DNA from 3 places in the Actinomadura keratinilytica genome. Region 3 is predicted to be linked to each of the others. Evidence: predicted binding sites of a transcription regulator. Region 3 holds the regulator's gene; each other region holds the start of a gene.

Region 1 (4,282 bases), on a different contig from region 3:
TGCTCGACACCCTCGAGGGCCTGCCGCGCGACCGGCGGATCGAATTGCACCTGTCGGGCCTGCGGCACCTGGACCACGCCTGCCGCACCGCCCTGGTGAACTGGGCGGAGACCGGCCGCGACACCGCTGACACCGCGTCCGGTTCCCGCGGCGGCGTGGAACTGCTCGGCGCCTGCCCCGACCGATGACCCCCACCGCACCCGGCCGCAGCCCCCGCAAGCGGTCTGCCCGCAAGGCATGCCCGCCGGGGGCTGCGGCCCCTTCGCCAAGGTCACATCGCCAGGGTCACATTCGTCAGGGTCACATTCGTCAGGGTCACAGCAGCGACAGCTGCTGCGGCCCGCCGGACGACGGCCCGCCGGAGGGCCGGGGCCCGGGCGGGGCCTGGCCGCGGTGCCCGGCAGAGCGGCGGTCGATGCCGTACTTGGCCGCCAGCTCCCGCACCCGCTGCGAGATCCGCTCCTGGAACTCGCGCGGCGCGTACGCGCCGCCCCGATACAGCCGCGCATACGGCACCACCAGGTCGGGACGGTGCTCCCGCAGCCACGCCATGTACCACTCGCGCGCCCCCGGCCGCAGATGCAGCGTGATCGCCGTCACCGACGTGGCGCCCGCCTCGGCGATCCGCCGGACCGTCTCCTCCAGCTGCGCGGGGGAGTCGCTCACATAGGGCAGCACCGGCCCCATCACCACCCCGCAGCGCACACCCGCGTCGTTGAGCGCCGCGCACACCTCCAACCGCTTGTCCGGCGCGGGCGTGCCCGGCTCCACCAGCCGCCACAGCTCCCGGTCCACCGACCCCACCGACACCGCCGCGCCGACCTCGGTGCGCCGGGCCGCCTCCACCAGCAACGGCACATCCCGCAGGATCAGCGACCCCTTGGTCAGGATGGAGAACGGGTTGGCGGCGTCCCGCAGCGCCTCCAGGATCGGCGGCATCAGCCGGTAGCGGCCCTCGGCGCGCTGGTAGCAGTCGACGTTGGCGCCCAACGCGATGTGCTCGCCGCGCCAGCGCGGCGAGGCCAGCTCCCGGCGCACCAGCTCGCCCGCGTTCACCTTCACCACGATCTTGGAGTCGAAGTCGGCGCCCGCGTCCAGGTCCAGGTACTGGTGCGAGCGGCGCGCGAAGCAGTTGTGCGACACCACCCCGTCGGCGATGAAGTCCCCGGTGCCGGTGGTGATGTCGTACAACGGCGCCTGCAGGCCCAGCGGCTCGACCGACACCACCTCCAGCGACGCCTCGCCCGCCACCGCCGCGCCCTCCAGCGGCCACCTGGACGCGGCCGCCGGGCCGACCGCGTGCAGGAACCGCAGCCGCTCCCGCAGCCCGCCGGTGAGGCGGACACCGCGCGGCGCCGCCCCGGCACCGGCGTCGGTGCAGTCGGTGGTGGGATCGAGTGTGTGGGCGAACCCCAGCTCGGCCAGCGCGCGGCGCAGCATGCCGAACATCTCCGCGTCGGCGACCGCGATCCGCGACACCGCGTGGTCGCCGCCGGCGCCGGTGTCGAACAGCCCGGCGAGCAGACCCGTCTGCCACGCCCGCGACGGCCGGCGCGGACACCGGGCCGGCCGCTCGGCGGCGGCCACCGCCACGGCGCCGCCGACACCGGCCCCCTCACCACCGCGCTCCGCCGGCCCGCGCAGAGCCTCGCAGTGGACGCCGAAATGCTCCAGGTAGCGGCGCACCCTGGCGAGCACTTCGGCATCACCGGCGGGCAGCCCGACGACCTGGTGCGGGCCGGCCTGCCCGCGACCCTGCCCCTGCCCGCGACCCTGCCCGTGTCCGTAAGCGTGCAGCACCGCGTACAGGTACCCGCGGCGGTAGTCGTCGTCGACCTTCGGCGGCGCGGCGAAACGCCCGGTGCCGACCAGCACGTCGCCCGGCGCCAGGTGCGGACGCCGCCGCTCCCCGGGCCCGCCGCCGGTGACGTGCCTCCAGCCGCGGCCGGTCAGGAACCGGTGGTCGCCGCTGGTGACCAGCCGGGTGCCGTCCCGCAGCGCGACCCGGTGCGCGGGCTTGACCGTCTGCCAGTGGTCGAGGACCTGCGTCACCACCAAGCGGCGGTGGCGCCCCTCGCGGCGCGTGCCGTAGACGCGGTCGCCGACGCGCACCTCCCGCAGAGGCTTGGTGCGGCCGTCGGCCATCAGGATCGGGGTGTCACCGGAGCAGCAGTAGACGCACGCGTGCGAGCAGCCGCGGTAGGGGTTGACGGTCCAGCGGAACGGCATGCGGGAGGCGGCCGGGACGCGGTTGATGATCGAACGGGCCTGCACCTCGTAGAAGGTCATGCCGCGGAAACCGGGCGTGTCGAACGTGCGGGCGATCGCGCGGCGTTCGATCAGCGGCGCCGCCGGGCCGGGCCCGGCACCGTCGTCGAGCCGCAGGTTGTCCCAGCGCATCGGCACGCACCCCCGTTCCATCGAACATCCGGACGATAGAACGGACGTTCGAATTTTGCAACTTTGCGTGACCGTCCGCCGACCGCGACCACCGGACCGCAAACGCCGACGACGCCCGCCGGTGACACCCGCACCGCGCGGGCGGCGGCACAAGCGCGCGACCGGGCGAAACAAAAGAGACGAACGCGGCCCATCGGGACGTCCAGGCATCACACGCGCATCGCCGTTTGGCGCCGAGCACGGCAACGCGTGCGTAACAATGGCTCGTCATGGTCTGGACGAACAAGGGGACGCCGGGTGCCATCGCGCGGGCGCTGGCCGCGGGCGCACTGGCCACGGGAACGCTGACCGCGTCCGCCGGGTGCGTGCCGGCACTGGGCGGCGCCGACGAACGCAAGGCGGGCGACAGGGCGCCCGGCGTCGCGGCCGCCGAATGCCCCGACGCGCCGAGACCCGACGGGACCAAGGGCCGCCGACTGCGCGGCATGTGGATCGCCACCGTCGGCAACATCGACTGGCCCAAGGACGGCCACCGCGCCGCCGACCAGCAGAAAGCCGACTTCCGCAAGCTGCTCGACCACGCCCGCGCGATGAACCTCAACGCGGTGTTCGTGCAGATCCGCCCCAACTCCGACGCCTTCTACGACTCCCCCTACGAGCCGTGGTCGCAGTGGATCACCGGCACGCCCGGCAAGGACCCCGGCTACGACGTGCTGAAGTTCATGCTGGACGAGGCGCACGCCCGCGGCCTGGAGTTCCACGCCTGGTTCAACCCCTACCGGGTCAGCCGCCAGGGCGATGTGAACAAACTCGCCCCCGACAGCCCCGCCCGCCGCCACCCCGACTGGGTGCGCAAGTACGGCAAGGGCCTGTGGTACGACCCGGGCCTGCCCGAAGTGCGGGACCTGGTGGTCAAGGCCGTCATGGACGTGGTCCGCAAGTACGACATCGACGCGGTCCACTTCGACGACTACTTCTACCCCTACCCCGAGGCCGGCGCGGGGGAGTTCCCCGACCAGGCCACCTACAAGACCTACGGCAAGGGCATGGGCAAGGACGCCTGGCGCCGCCAGAACGTCGACACCCTCGTCAAGACCGTGTCCGAACGCGTCCACCAGGCCAAGCCGTGGGTGCGTTTCGGCATCAGCCCCTTCGGGGTGTGGCGCAACGACACCAGCGACCCCGCCGGGTCGCCCACGCGCGCCCTGCAGAGCTACGACGACATCCACGCCGACACCCGCAAATGGATCCGCGAGGGGTGGATCGACTACGTCACACCCCAGCTGTACTGGACCATCGGCGACCCGCGCGCCGACTACGCCAAGCTGGTGGAGTGGTGGGCCCGCCAGGTGCAGGGCACCAAGGTGCAGCTGACGATCGGGCAGGCCGCCTACCGCGTCGGAAAGGACGCCGCCTGGCGCAAGCCCGACGAGCTGTCGCGGCACCTGAAACTCAACGCCCGCTACCCGCAGGTGCGCGGCGACGTGTACTTCAGCGCCTCGGACCTGGTGGAGAACCGGCACGGGTTCGCCGCCCGGCTGCGCAACGACCACTACACCACCCCCGCGCTGCCGCCCGTGGCGCCCGCGGCCGCCGACAAGAGCAAGGCCGGGGACGGGCCCGCACCCGCCCACAGCGTGCGCGCCGAAGCCACCGACGGCGGTGTGCGCGTCACCTGGGGCGCCTCCGAAGACGCGGCGGGTTATGCGGTGTACCGGGTGGACGGCGAACGTCCCGGGTGCGCCGGCGTCGCCCCCGAGGCGCTGCTGACCGCGGTGCGCGGCGGCGGCATCCTCGACCCGACCGCCAAGGCCGGCCGCACCTACACCTACTACGTCACGGCCGTTGACCGCATGCAGCGTGAGAGCGCTCCCGCACGGGG
Region 2 (4,282 bases), on a different contig from region 3:
GCCGTGGCCGCCTCCTGCATCTGCCTGAGCAGCTGGTTGAGCGCGGGCGGATCGATGCCGCGGAAGTCGGGGTTTCGCGCGGCCGGCCCGGTGCGCATCTGCGCGGTCATCCGCCCTCCCGAACGTCGTTGGTCCGGTTCCCCAGAATCACATCGGCATCACTCGCTGTCGAGTACCCGCCGCACCGAGTCGGGGTCGCGGGCCACGACCGCGCGGCCGTCGCCGGTCAGCACGATGGGCCGCTGGATCAGCACCGGGTTGGCGACCATCACCTCGATCCAGCGCGCGCGGTCGCGCTCCATGTTCTTCAAATCCAGCTCCTTGGCGACGGGCTCGTTCAGCCGCGCCACCTCCCACGGCTCGGCGCCGATGCGGGTGAGCACCGCGTCGAGCTCCTCGGCCGTCGGCGGATCGTCCAGGTAGCGGCGCTCGGTGTAGGCGATGCCCGCCTCGTCCAGCGCGGCCTTGGCGGCCCTGCTCTTGGAGCAGCGCGGGTTGTGCCAGATCTCGGTCGTCATTCGTCCGCTCCCTGTTCGTCCACTCCGACGTCGGCGGGGTCGCCCCCGGTGATGCGCACCAGTTCACCGTAGGAGGTCGGGAAGACGGTGTGCGGATGCCCGCCCGCCGCCCAGACCACCTCGTGCCTGTCCAGCCAGACATCCACGAGCGTACGGATCGGGGCCGGGTGCCCCAGCGGAGCGACACCCCCGATCGGCTGCCCCGTCGCCTGCCGGACGAACTCCGGCGTGGCCCGCCTGACCTTGCGCGCCCCCACCAGTGCGGCCACCTTGCCGGTGTCGACGCGGTGGGCGCCGCTGGTCAGCACCAGCAGCGGGGCGCCGTCGGCGTCGAAGACGAGGCTGTTGGCGATCGCGCCCACCTCGCAGCCCAGCTGGTCGGCCGCGGCCTGGGCGGTGGGGGCGGGCTCGGGCAGCTCGATGACCTCGCCGGTCGCGCCCCGCTCCCGCAGGGCTTTAGCCACCCTTTCGGCGTTTGCATGCATGAGAGCACTTTAGAGTGTCGAAAACTGTACCAAGGGTGCATTTGCCCAGGAAGGGAGGTACGAGGATGCGTGCACGGATAGCGGTCGTACTGGCCGGTGCGGTGGCCGTGACCGGCTTCACGGCCCCGGCGGCGACGGCCGCCCAGGACGCCGCCGCCTCCACCGTCGAGCGGGCGGCGGCCCCCGCCCAGCGCCCGACGCTGAAGCTCGGGTCCAAGGGCGCCGCCGTACGGCAGCTGCAGAACCGCCTCAAGCAGCTCCACTACGACCCGGGGACCGCCGACGGCCGCTTCGGGACGTCCACCCAGATGGCGGTGTGGGCCTTCCAGAAGGTCAACCGCCTCGCGGTCAACGGCACCGTCGACGCCGCCGTGTGGAAGGCGCTGGACGCTCCCCGGCAGCCCCAGCCGCTGACCCGGCGGCGCGAGTCCGACCGGGTCGACGTCGACCTGACGCACCAGTACCTCGTCGTCTACAAGGGCGGCAAGCTGCGGCTGATCTCGCACGTCTCGTCGGGGTCCGGCAAGCGCTACTGCACCACCGACCCCAAGACCAAGAAGGAGCGCTGCCGCCGCGCCGTCACGCCCACCGGCGACTACCGCACGCTGCGCCGCATCGACGGCTGGCGCCACGCGCCGCTGGGCCGGCTCTACAACCCGATCTACTTCAACGGCGGCATCGCCTTCCACGGCGCGCCGAGCGTGCCCGACTTCCCGGCCTCGCACGGCTGCGTCCGGCTGCCCATGCACATCGCCGAGTACTTCCCGAAGATCGTCGATCTCGGGGTGGCCGTCCACGTGCGCCGCCCGGCCTAGCCGCGGACTGTCGGACCCGTCTGCTCCACTGGTGGTGACCAGGGCGATCGCCGCCGTGTTCGAACACGTTGACGAATCGTCATGGGGACGGTTTACTGTGACTGCGTCGAACTTATGTTCGACGTGGTACGGGTTGCGCGACCGTGCCAGGGCTACGGGGCGCGGTCCCCTGCGCGCCGGTCTCGCGGCCGGCCGCGCCGGGGCCCGCGGTGTTCACCGGGGGAGGCCCCCGGAGCCCCCGCCCGTCCCCGCCGGTTGAGCGCGCGAGCCGGCGGGACGGACGGCCGGGCGGAGCGAGGGGAAGCGCTCCGCCCGGCCGGCCAGGCCGGCCCGAGCCGGAAGGAGACAGGCCATGTCCGTCACGAAGACCGCGCGGGGCGTCCACTCCGCCGTGCACTCTTCCGCCCAGTTCGGCGACCTGCCCCGCCCACGTCCACGCCCGGTTCCCGCCGCGCGCCCCGCCCACACGGCCGCCGGGCAGCTGCAGGCCGCCCGCATGGGCCTGGCCGAAGCGGCCGAGGCCACCTCGCCCGCCGTGCGCTACGTGTGCGCCCACCTGGCCGCCCTGCGCGCCGCCGCCGCGGTGCTGGCCGCCAAGGAGCCCGTCGAGACCCACCGCCGCGGCCGCCCGCGCAGCGTGTGGGTGCTGCTCCCCGAGGCCGAGCCCGCCCTGCGCGAGTGGGCCGCCTTCTTCGCCGCCGGCGCCGACAAGCGCGCCGCCGCCGAAGCGGGCCTGCCCCGCGCGGTGACCGCGCGCGAGGCCGACGAGCTGCTGCACGACGCCGAGGTGTTCGTCTCCCTGGTGGAGGAGACCCTGGGCGTCCCCAGCCAGCCCACCCTGCCCGTCCGCGACTCCCGCGCCAGTTGACCCGCCCCGCGCAAGCAAACCCCGCCCACTCCGGAAAACGCCCGGGCCGGGGCGGGCCCTAACACCGTCCACCGCCCACGGCGGCCTTCACCGCGCCCCCGCCTCTCCGGCGCCGGCCGAAGAGGCCCGACCTCCACCGAGACCGCTCATCCCGCTGCGCCCGGCTCCGCCGCGGGCACGGAGCCTCCACCGGGCGCCGCCGGCAACCCCCTCAAGGCGGCCATCCTCCCCCTGGTCTGGCCGCCCCACCCGCCGGGGCCGCCGTTCCCCTCCCTCAAGCCGACGGCGGCCCCGGCCCCTCCCCGAACACCCGGCGCACCCCGCCGACCCAACGGCCCCACCCGGACGCGCCTGCGTCCCGGCCGACGGTCAGCCCCTCCGGCACGGCGGCACGCAGCCCGATGGCGACCGGCAGCGCGACTTCGCCCTGCAGGGGACGCGCCCGGTGTCCGGCCTTCCCTTGAAGACTTCGGGCGGTCGGCGCAGGCGGGCCGGGCGGCGTGCGACGGTGGCGGCGCGCAGGGGGCGTTCGGCGCGGGTGAGCCCGGTGGCGGCGAGGCCGGGGGAGGGGCGGCTAACGCAGGAAAGCCGCTGTGTCGGCCGGGCGGACATGGCGGGTGGCGGCAGTCGGTCGATCGGGACGCTGTCAGGAGTGCGGCAGGGGGCTGCGGGGGTGAATCGTCGGCGGGGTGTGGTGGTTTGAGGGTTGAGCTTGTGGTTTGTCTGGCATGAGATTGTTGGGGGGTTTGAGAGGGAGGGGTATTGGCGGGGCGGGGTGGGCGCGGGCTGGTGCCGTTACTGGCCTTTCTCGGGGTGATGGCGTACTCGCTGTCGATGGCGGTGGTGTCGCCCGCGCTGCCGCTCATCCAGGAGGGGCTGGGCACCTCCGCGGCGGGGGCGGCGTGGGCGCTCACGGCGATGACCCTGTCGGCGGCCGTCGCCACGCCGCTGGCGGGCGGGCTCGGCGACCTGTTCGGGCCGCGGCGGGTGCTGCTCGGCGTGCTGGCGGTGGCGACGGCGGGCATGGTGGTGGCGGCCTCGGCGGCGTCGCTGCCCGTGATGCTGGTCGGGCGGGCGCTGGCCGGAGTCGGCGGGGGCGTGTTCCCGCTGGCGTACACGATCATCCGGGAGACGGTGCCGCCCGCGCGGACCTCCGCGGCCGTCGGGCTGATGTCGTCCATGCTGGGGGTCGGCGGCGCGGTGTCGTGGTGCGTGGCCGGGCCGGTCATCGACCATCTGGGCTGGCGCTGGCTGCTGTGGCTGCCGGTGTGCGGGCTGGTGCCGGGCTGGTTCGCCGCGTGGTGGATCGTTCCCGAGGGGCGGCGGCGCCCCGCGGGGCGGATCGACTGGTGGGGCGCGGTGCTGCTGGCGGCCTGGCTGGCGGCGGGGCTGGCCGCGCCGACCCTGGGCGCGCACCTGCTCGCCGTCGCGGCGGTGCTGGCGGGCGTGTGGCTGGCGGTGGAGGCGCGGGCGGACGAGCCGCTGGTCGACCTGCGGCTGATGCGGCTGCGGGGCGTGTGGACGGCCAACGCCGCCTCGCTGCTGTCGGGGTTCGCGCTGATGGGCGGCGGGGTGCTGTTCCCGCTGCTGGTGCAG
Region 3 (4,282 bases):
ACCGCCGCTGCCGGGCCTGGGCTCCCGTGGGTCGGAATCGTGGCGGCGATGCCACGGCGACGCTCACCTCACTTCGAAACACGCCTTGATACCCGTACCGGTCCCCCAACCTCAGCCAAGCCAGCCCGCCACCCTGAAGGCGTCTCCCCAGGCCCCGCACCCCCGCTACCAGACCTCCTGCCCCGCCCCGGCAACCCTCATGGTCGAAACCACCCGCACCACGCCACCCCGGGCCCTTCGACCGCCCCGGTCACCAAAGCGGCGCTGCCGCTATGGAACAGGCCGAAACAACCCGGCAGATATCACCCGAACACCCGCAGGTACGCGCACCGCCACCCAAGCCTCGACCAAGCCAGCCCGCCGGCCCCGAAGGCGTCTCCCCGGGCCCTGCATCCCGCGCCCAGACCTCCCCCGTCACGGTCGGAATCGCCCGAACCACGCCATCCCAGCCCGTCGATTCCCCCAGCCACCAAAGCGGCAATGCGGCTATAGGCGAGACGGAGGCAACCGGCGGACATCACCCGGACACCCGCAGGTACGCGCATCGCCGCTCAAGGCTCGGCCGAGCCAGTCCGCCCCCTGAAGGCGTCTCCCCAGGCCCACATCTCAGCAACCAGGACTCTCGCGCCTTCACCCGGCGACCGCCATCGCCCGCATCCCGCCGTCCGGCCCTTCGACTGCCCCGGTCACCGAAGCAGCGCTGAAGCTGTCTTGCAGGTGCACTCGTCGGCGCATGTTCTGGTGCCTTGGCAAGCGGCCGGTCTTGGGCTCTGCGGTGCGTGACGGAGCCGAAACGCCCGGATGGGCGTTGTTCGCGTACCTGTTATGTGCCGGTGCTCTAGCCGCCGGGCGGGCTGGCGGATCCCCGCCGGACTCGGACTTTCCGCCGTCAGGGTGTCCCGCTCCCGGTCGGCGGCTCGGTCCCCGGGGCGCCGGGGGCCGAGCCTTCGGTCATCGCCGCGTCGGCAGGGCAGGTGCCGCCTCCGGCTCGGCGAGCGTGGGCTTGGAGGCCGCTGCGGAAGCGCGACGGCGTGAAGCCGGGGGTCAGTCGTGGGCGGGGAGGCGCAGGCGCTGGCCCGGGCGGACGATCGTGGTGGACAGGTTGTTGAGGTCCATGATGCGGCGGACCAGCAGCTGGGTGTCGTCGCGGGGGCGCTCGCGCCGGGCGATCGTCCACAGTGAGTCGCCGTGGCCGACGACGACCGTCTTGCCCGGGCGGACGCTCGGGTCGGAGGCGTCGGGGCCGCCGGCGCCGGCGCGGGCCGTCGCGGTCAGCCACAGCACGACCAGGAGCGGCACCGCCAGCAGGCCGATCATCACGATGCGGCCGCGTCTGGTCAGCCGCAACTCGTCCCACGCGCCCTCCGCCGGAGCCCCCAGGGGCGGCGCGGGGCGGACATGCGTGGTGAGGGCCGGAGCTTCGGCCGTTATGCAGTGTGGGTGGAGCGAACCCGCCATCTCGGTCCCCTTCGTGACCGACAGCCGATCTTCGAATGAATATTCGATCGAACGTCTGTACGATGTTGTACCGCAGCCCCCCGAGAAACGCGAGTACATTCTTCGAACAATTGTTTGATCATTGCAGCCGGACGCGATAACGTTCGGCGAGGAGTGACAGAGCGAGCGTCGGGAGGCGACGAACAATGACCAAGGTCCGGGAGCTGCCCGACGGCCCCATGGACGAGGCGGGTCTGACCCAGCGGCAGCGCATGGTGCTGGAGGTGATCCGCGACTCGGTGCAGCGCCGCGGCTACCCGCCGTCGATGCGCGAGATCGGCGAGGCCGTCGGCCTGACCAGCACCTCCAGCGTGTCGCACCAGCTGCGCGCGCTGCAGCGCAAGGGATACCTGCGCCGCGACCCCAACCGGCCGCGCGCCGTCGAGGTGCGGGTCCCGGGCGCCACGCCGGTGCGCACCGACACCGACACCCCCGACGCGCCCGGTGCCGGGCAGGACACCGCGCCGCGCCCCGCCCCCGCCTACGTGCCGCTGGTGGGACGGATCGCCGCCGGCGGTCCGATCCTGGCCGAGGAGGCCGTGGAGGACGTGTTCACCCTGCCCAAGCAGCTGGTCGGCGAGGGCACCCACTTCCTGCTGAAGGTCACCGGCGACTCGATGATCGACGCGGCGATCGCCGACGGCGACTGGGTGGTGGTGCGCCAGCAGCCGGTGGCCGAGCAGGGCGACATCGTCGCCGCGATGATCGACGGCGAGGCCACCGTCAAGACCTTCAAGCGCCGCGACGGCCACATCTGGCTGGTCCCCCAGAACCCGGCCTACGAGCCGATCCCCGGCGACGAGGCGTCGATCCTGGGCCGCGTCGTCGCCGTGCTGCGCAAGATGTGACGTCCCGGCCCGGCGCGGCCAGGTCACTCCCGCGCGCCCGTCACCGGCCCCCAGGGCGGTGGCGGGCGTTCGCGTGCGCCCCGCATTCGACGCGGGGGGCGTCACCTCGACAACCGCGTGCGGACGCACTCGTCTCCACCCATTCCAGTTCCAGCTCGTCCACGACCGCCGCTCGGCGCCCGCGCCCAGGCGCGCCCGCCAGGCCACGCCGAGATACGGCCGCGGCGGTGGATCTCCGCTCGCGGCCGTCAGGCTCGGATTCGGGCCCGCCGGTGCCTGGACCGCGGGCTGCGCGGCCGATGCGCCGCGTCAGCCGGGCGGTTCTCCCGGGGCGCGGACGCGGGACGGGCCGACGCCGACCAGTCCCGCCAGAGCCGGATGGATCCGGCCCACATCGACTGTAATGATGTCGTATTCGGCCACGCCCGCGCAGACGAACGGGTCATTCTCGGCGATCTTTTCGATCTCGGCGCGGTCGGTCCCGCGCGCGATGATCGCGCCGCCCTGCTCGGACGGCACCGTCTGCCCCGAGGCCAGGAACGTGCCCGCCCGGTGGTGGCGGTCCAGGTACGCCGCGTGGGCGGGCACGTGCGGAGCGGCCTCCTCCTCGGCTCCGCGGTAGCGCAGCCGCAGGATGTGCAGGGTGCTCACTTGGCCGGGACGATGTTCACGATCTTGGGCGGGCGGACGATGACGCGCTGGACCCGCGCGCCGGCCAGCGCCTCGTTGACCTTGGCGGAGGCCAGCGCCAGCCGCTCCAGCTCGTCCTCGGCGATGTCGGGCGGCACCTCCAGGCGGTCGCGGACCTTGCCCGCGACCTGCACCACGCAGGTCACCGACTCGCGCACCAGCAGGGACGGGTCGGCCTGCGGCCAGCCCGCGGTCGCCACCGACGGCTCGCGGCCCAGCCGCTCCCACGCCTCCTCGGCGGTGTAGGGGGCGAACAGCGACAGCAGCACCGCGATCGTCTCGGCGGCCTCCCGCACGGCCGGGTCGGCGGGGCCGGGGCCCTCGTCGATGGCGCGGCGGGTGGCGCTGACCAGCGTCATCAGCCGGGCGATCGCCACGTTGTAGCGGTGCTGCTCGATCAGCGTGGTGGCCTCGTCGATGGTGCGGTGGGTGACGCGCCGCAGGTCCACCGAGCCGCCCGCAGGGTCGGTACCGGGGGCGGAGGCCACCTCGGTGGCGATGCGGTGCACGCGCGCCAGGAACTTGACCATGCCGGGCTGGGACACGTCGGCCCAGTCGATGTCGTCCTCGGGCGGCCCGGAGAACAGCATCGCCAGGCGCACCACGTCGACGCCCCACTGCTCGATCTGCTCGCCCAGGTCGACCATGTTGCCCAGCGACTTGGACATCGCCTTGCCGTTGAGGATCACCTGGCCCTGGTTGACCAGCCGGGTGAACGGCTCGGTGAAGTCGACCATGCCCAGGTCGTACAGCACCTTGGTGAAGAACCGGCTGTACAGCAGGTGCAGGATGGCGTGCTCGACGCCGCCGGTGTACTGGTCGACCGGCATCCACTTGCGGACCTTCTCGACGTCGAACGGCCCGTCCTCGTAGTCCGGCGAGCAGTACCGGAAGTAGTACCAGGACGAGTCGACGAAGGTGTCCATGGTGTCGCTGTCGCGCTTGGCCGCGCCGCCGCACCTGGGGCAGTCCACGTTGACCCAGTTCTCGGCGGCGGCCAGCGGCGAGGTGCCCTTGGGCCGCAGGTCGGCGCCGCGCAGGTCGTCGGGCAGCCGCACCGGCAGCTGGTCGTCCGGCACCGGGACCTCGCCGCAGGACGGGCAGTGCACGATCGGGATCGGGCAGCCCCAGAACCGCTGCCGGGACACCAGCCAGTCGCGCAGCCGGAAGTTGACCGCGGCCTTGCCCAGGCCCTTCTCCTCCAGGATCTCGATGATCCGCTTGATCGCGTCGGCCTTGTTCAGCCC

The links. The regulator LexA, encoded in region 3, represses DNA repair genes until DNA is damaged. The targets are predictions, from matches to a motif close to TCGAACANNTGTTCGA.
Region 1: ABD879_RS27370 (intein-containing Rv2578c family radical SAM protein) is a predicted target of LexA. The motif match lies at 2,437-2,452, and genes of this name have one in related genera.
Region 2: ABD879_RS23195 (SAV_6107 family HEPN domain-containing protein) is a predicted target of LexA. The motif match lies at 1,925-1,940, and genes of this name have one in related genera.

The regions. Positions count from the first base shown of each region.
Region 1 is NZ_BAABDO010000124.1:11,651-15,932, forward strand. It holds gene ABD879_RS27365 (SulP family inorganic anion transporter) at 1-188, shown strand, start outside; gene ABD879_RS27370 (intein-containing Rv2578c family radical SAM protein) at 316-2,400, opposite strand; gene ABD879_RS27375 (glycoside hydrolase family 10-like protein) at 2,670-4,282, shown strand, end outside.
Region 2 is NZ_BAABDO010000085.1:12,948-17,229, forward strand. It holds gene ABD879_RS23175 (hypothetical protein) at 1-110, opposite strand, end outside; gene ABD879_RS23180 (arsenate reductase family protein) at 159-518, opposite strand; gene ABD879_RS23185 (YbaK/EbsC family protein) at 515-1,003, opposite strand; gene ABD879_RS23190 (L,D-transpeptidase family protein) at 1,069-1,818, shown strand; gene ABD879_RS23195 (SAV_6107 family HEPN domain-containing protein) at 2,171-2,686, shown strand; gene ABD879_RS23200 (MFS transporter) at 3,503-4,282, shown strand, end outside.
Region 3 is NZ_BAABDO010000044.1:36,691-40,972, forward strand. It holds gene ABD879_RS16125 (LysM peptidoglycan-binding domain-containing protein) at 1,045-1,458, opposite strand; gene lexA (transcriptional repressor LexA) at 1,644-2,345, shown strand; gene ABD879_RS16135 (YciI family protein) at 2,655-2,996, opposite strand; gene leuS (leucine--tRNA ligase) at 2,993-4,282, opposite strand, start outside.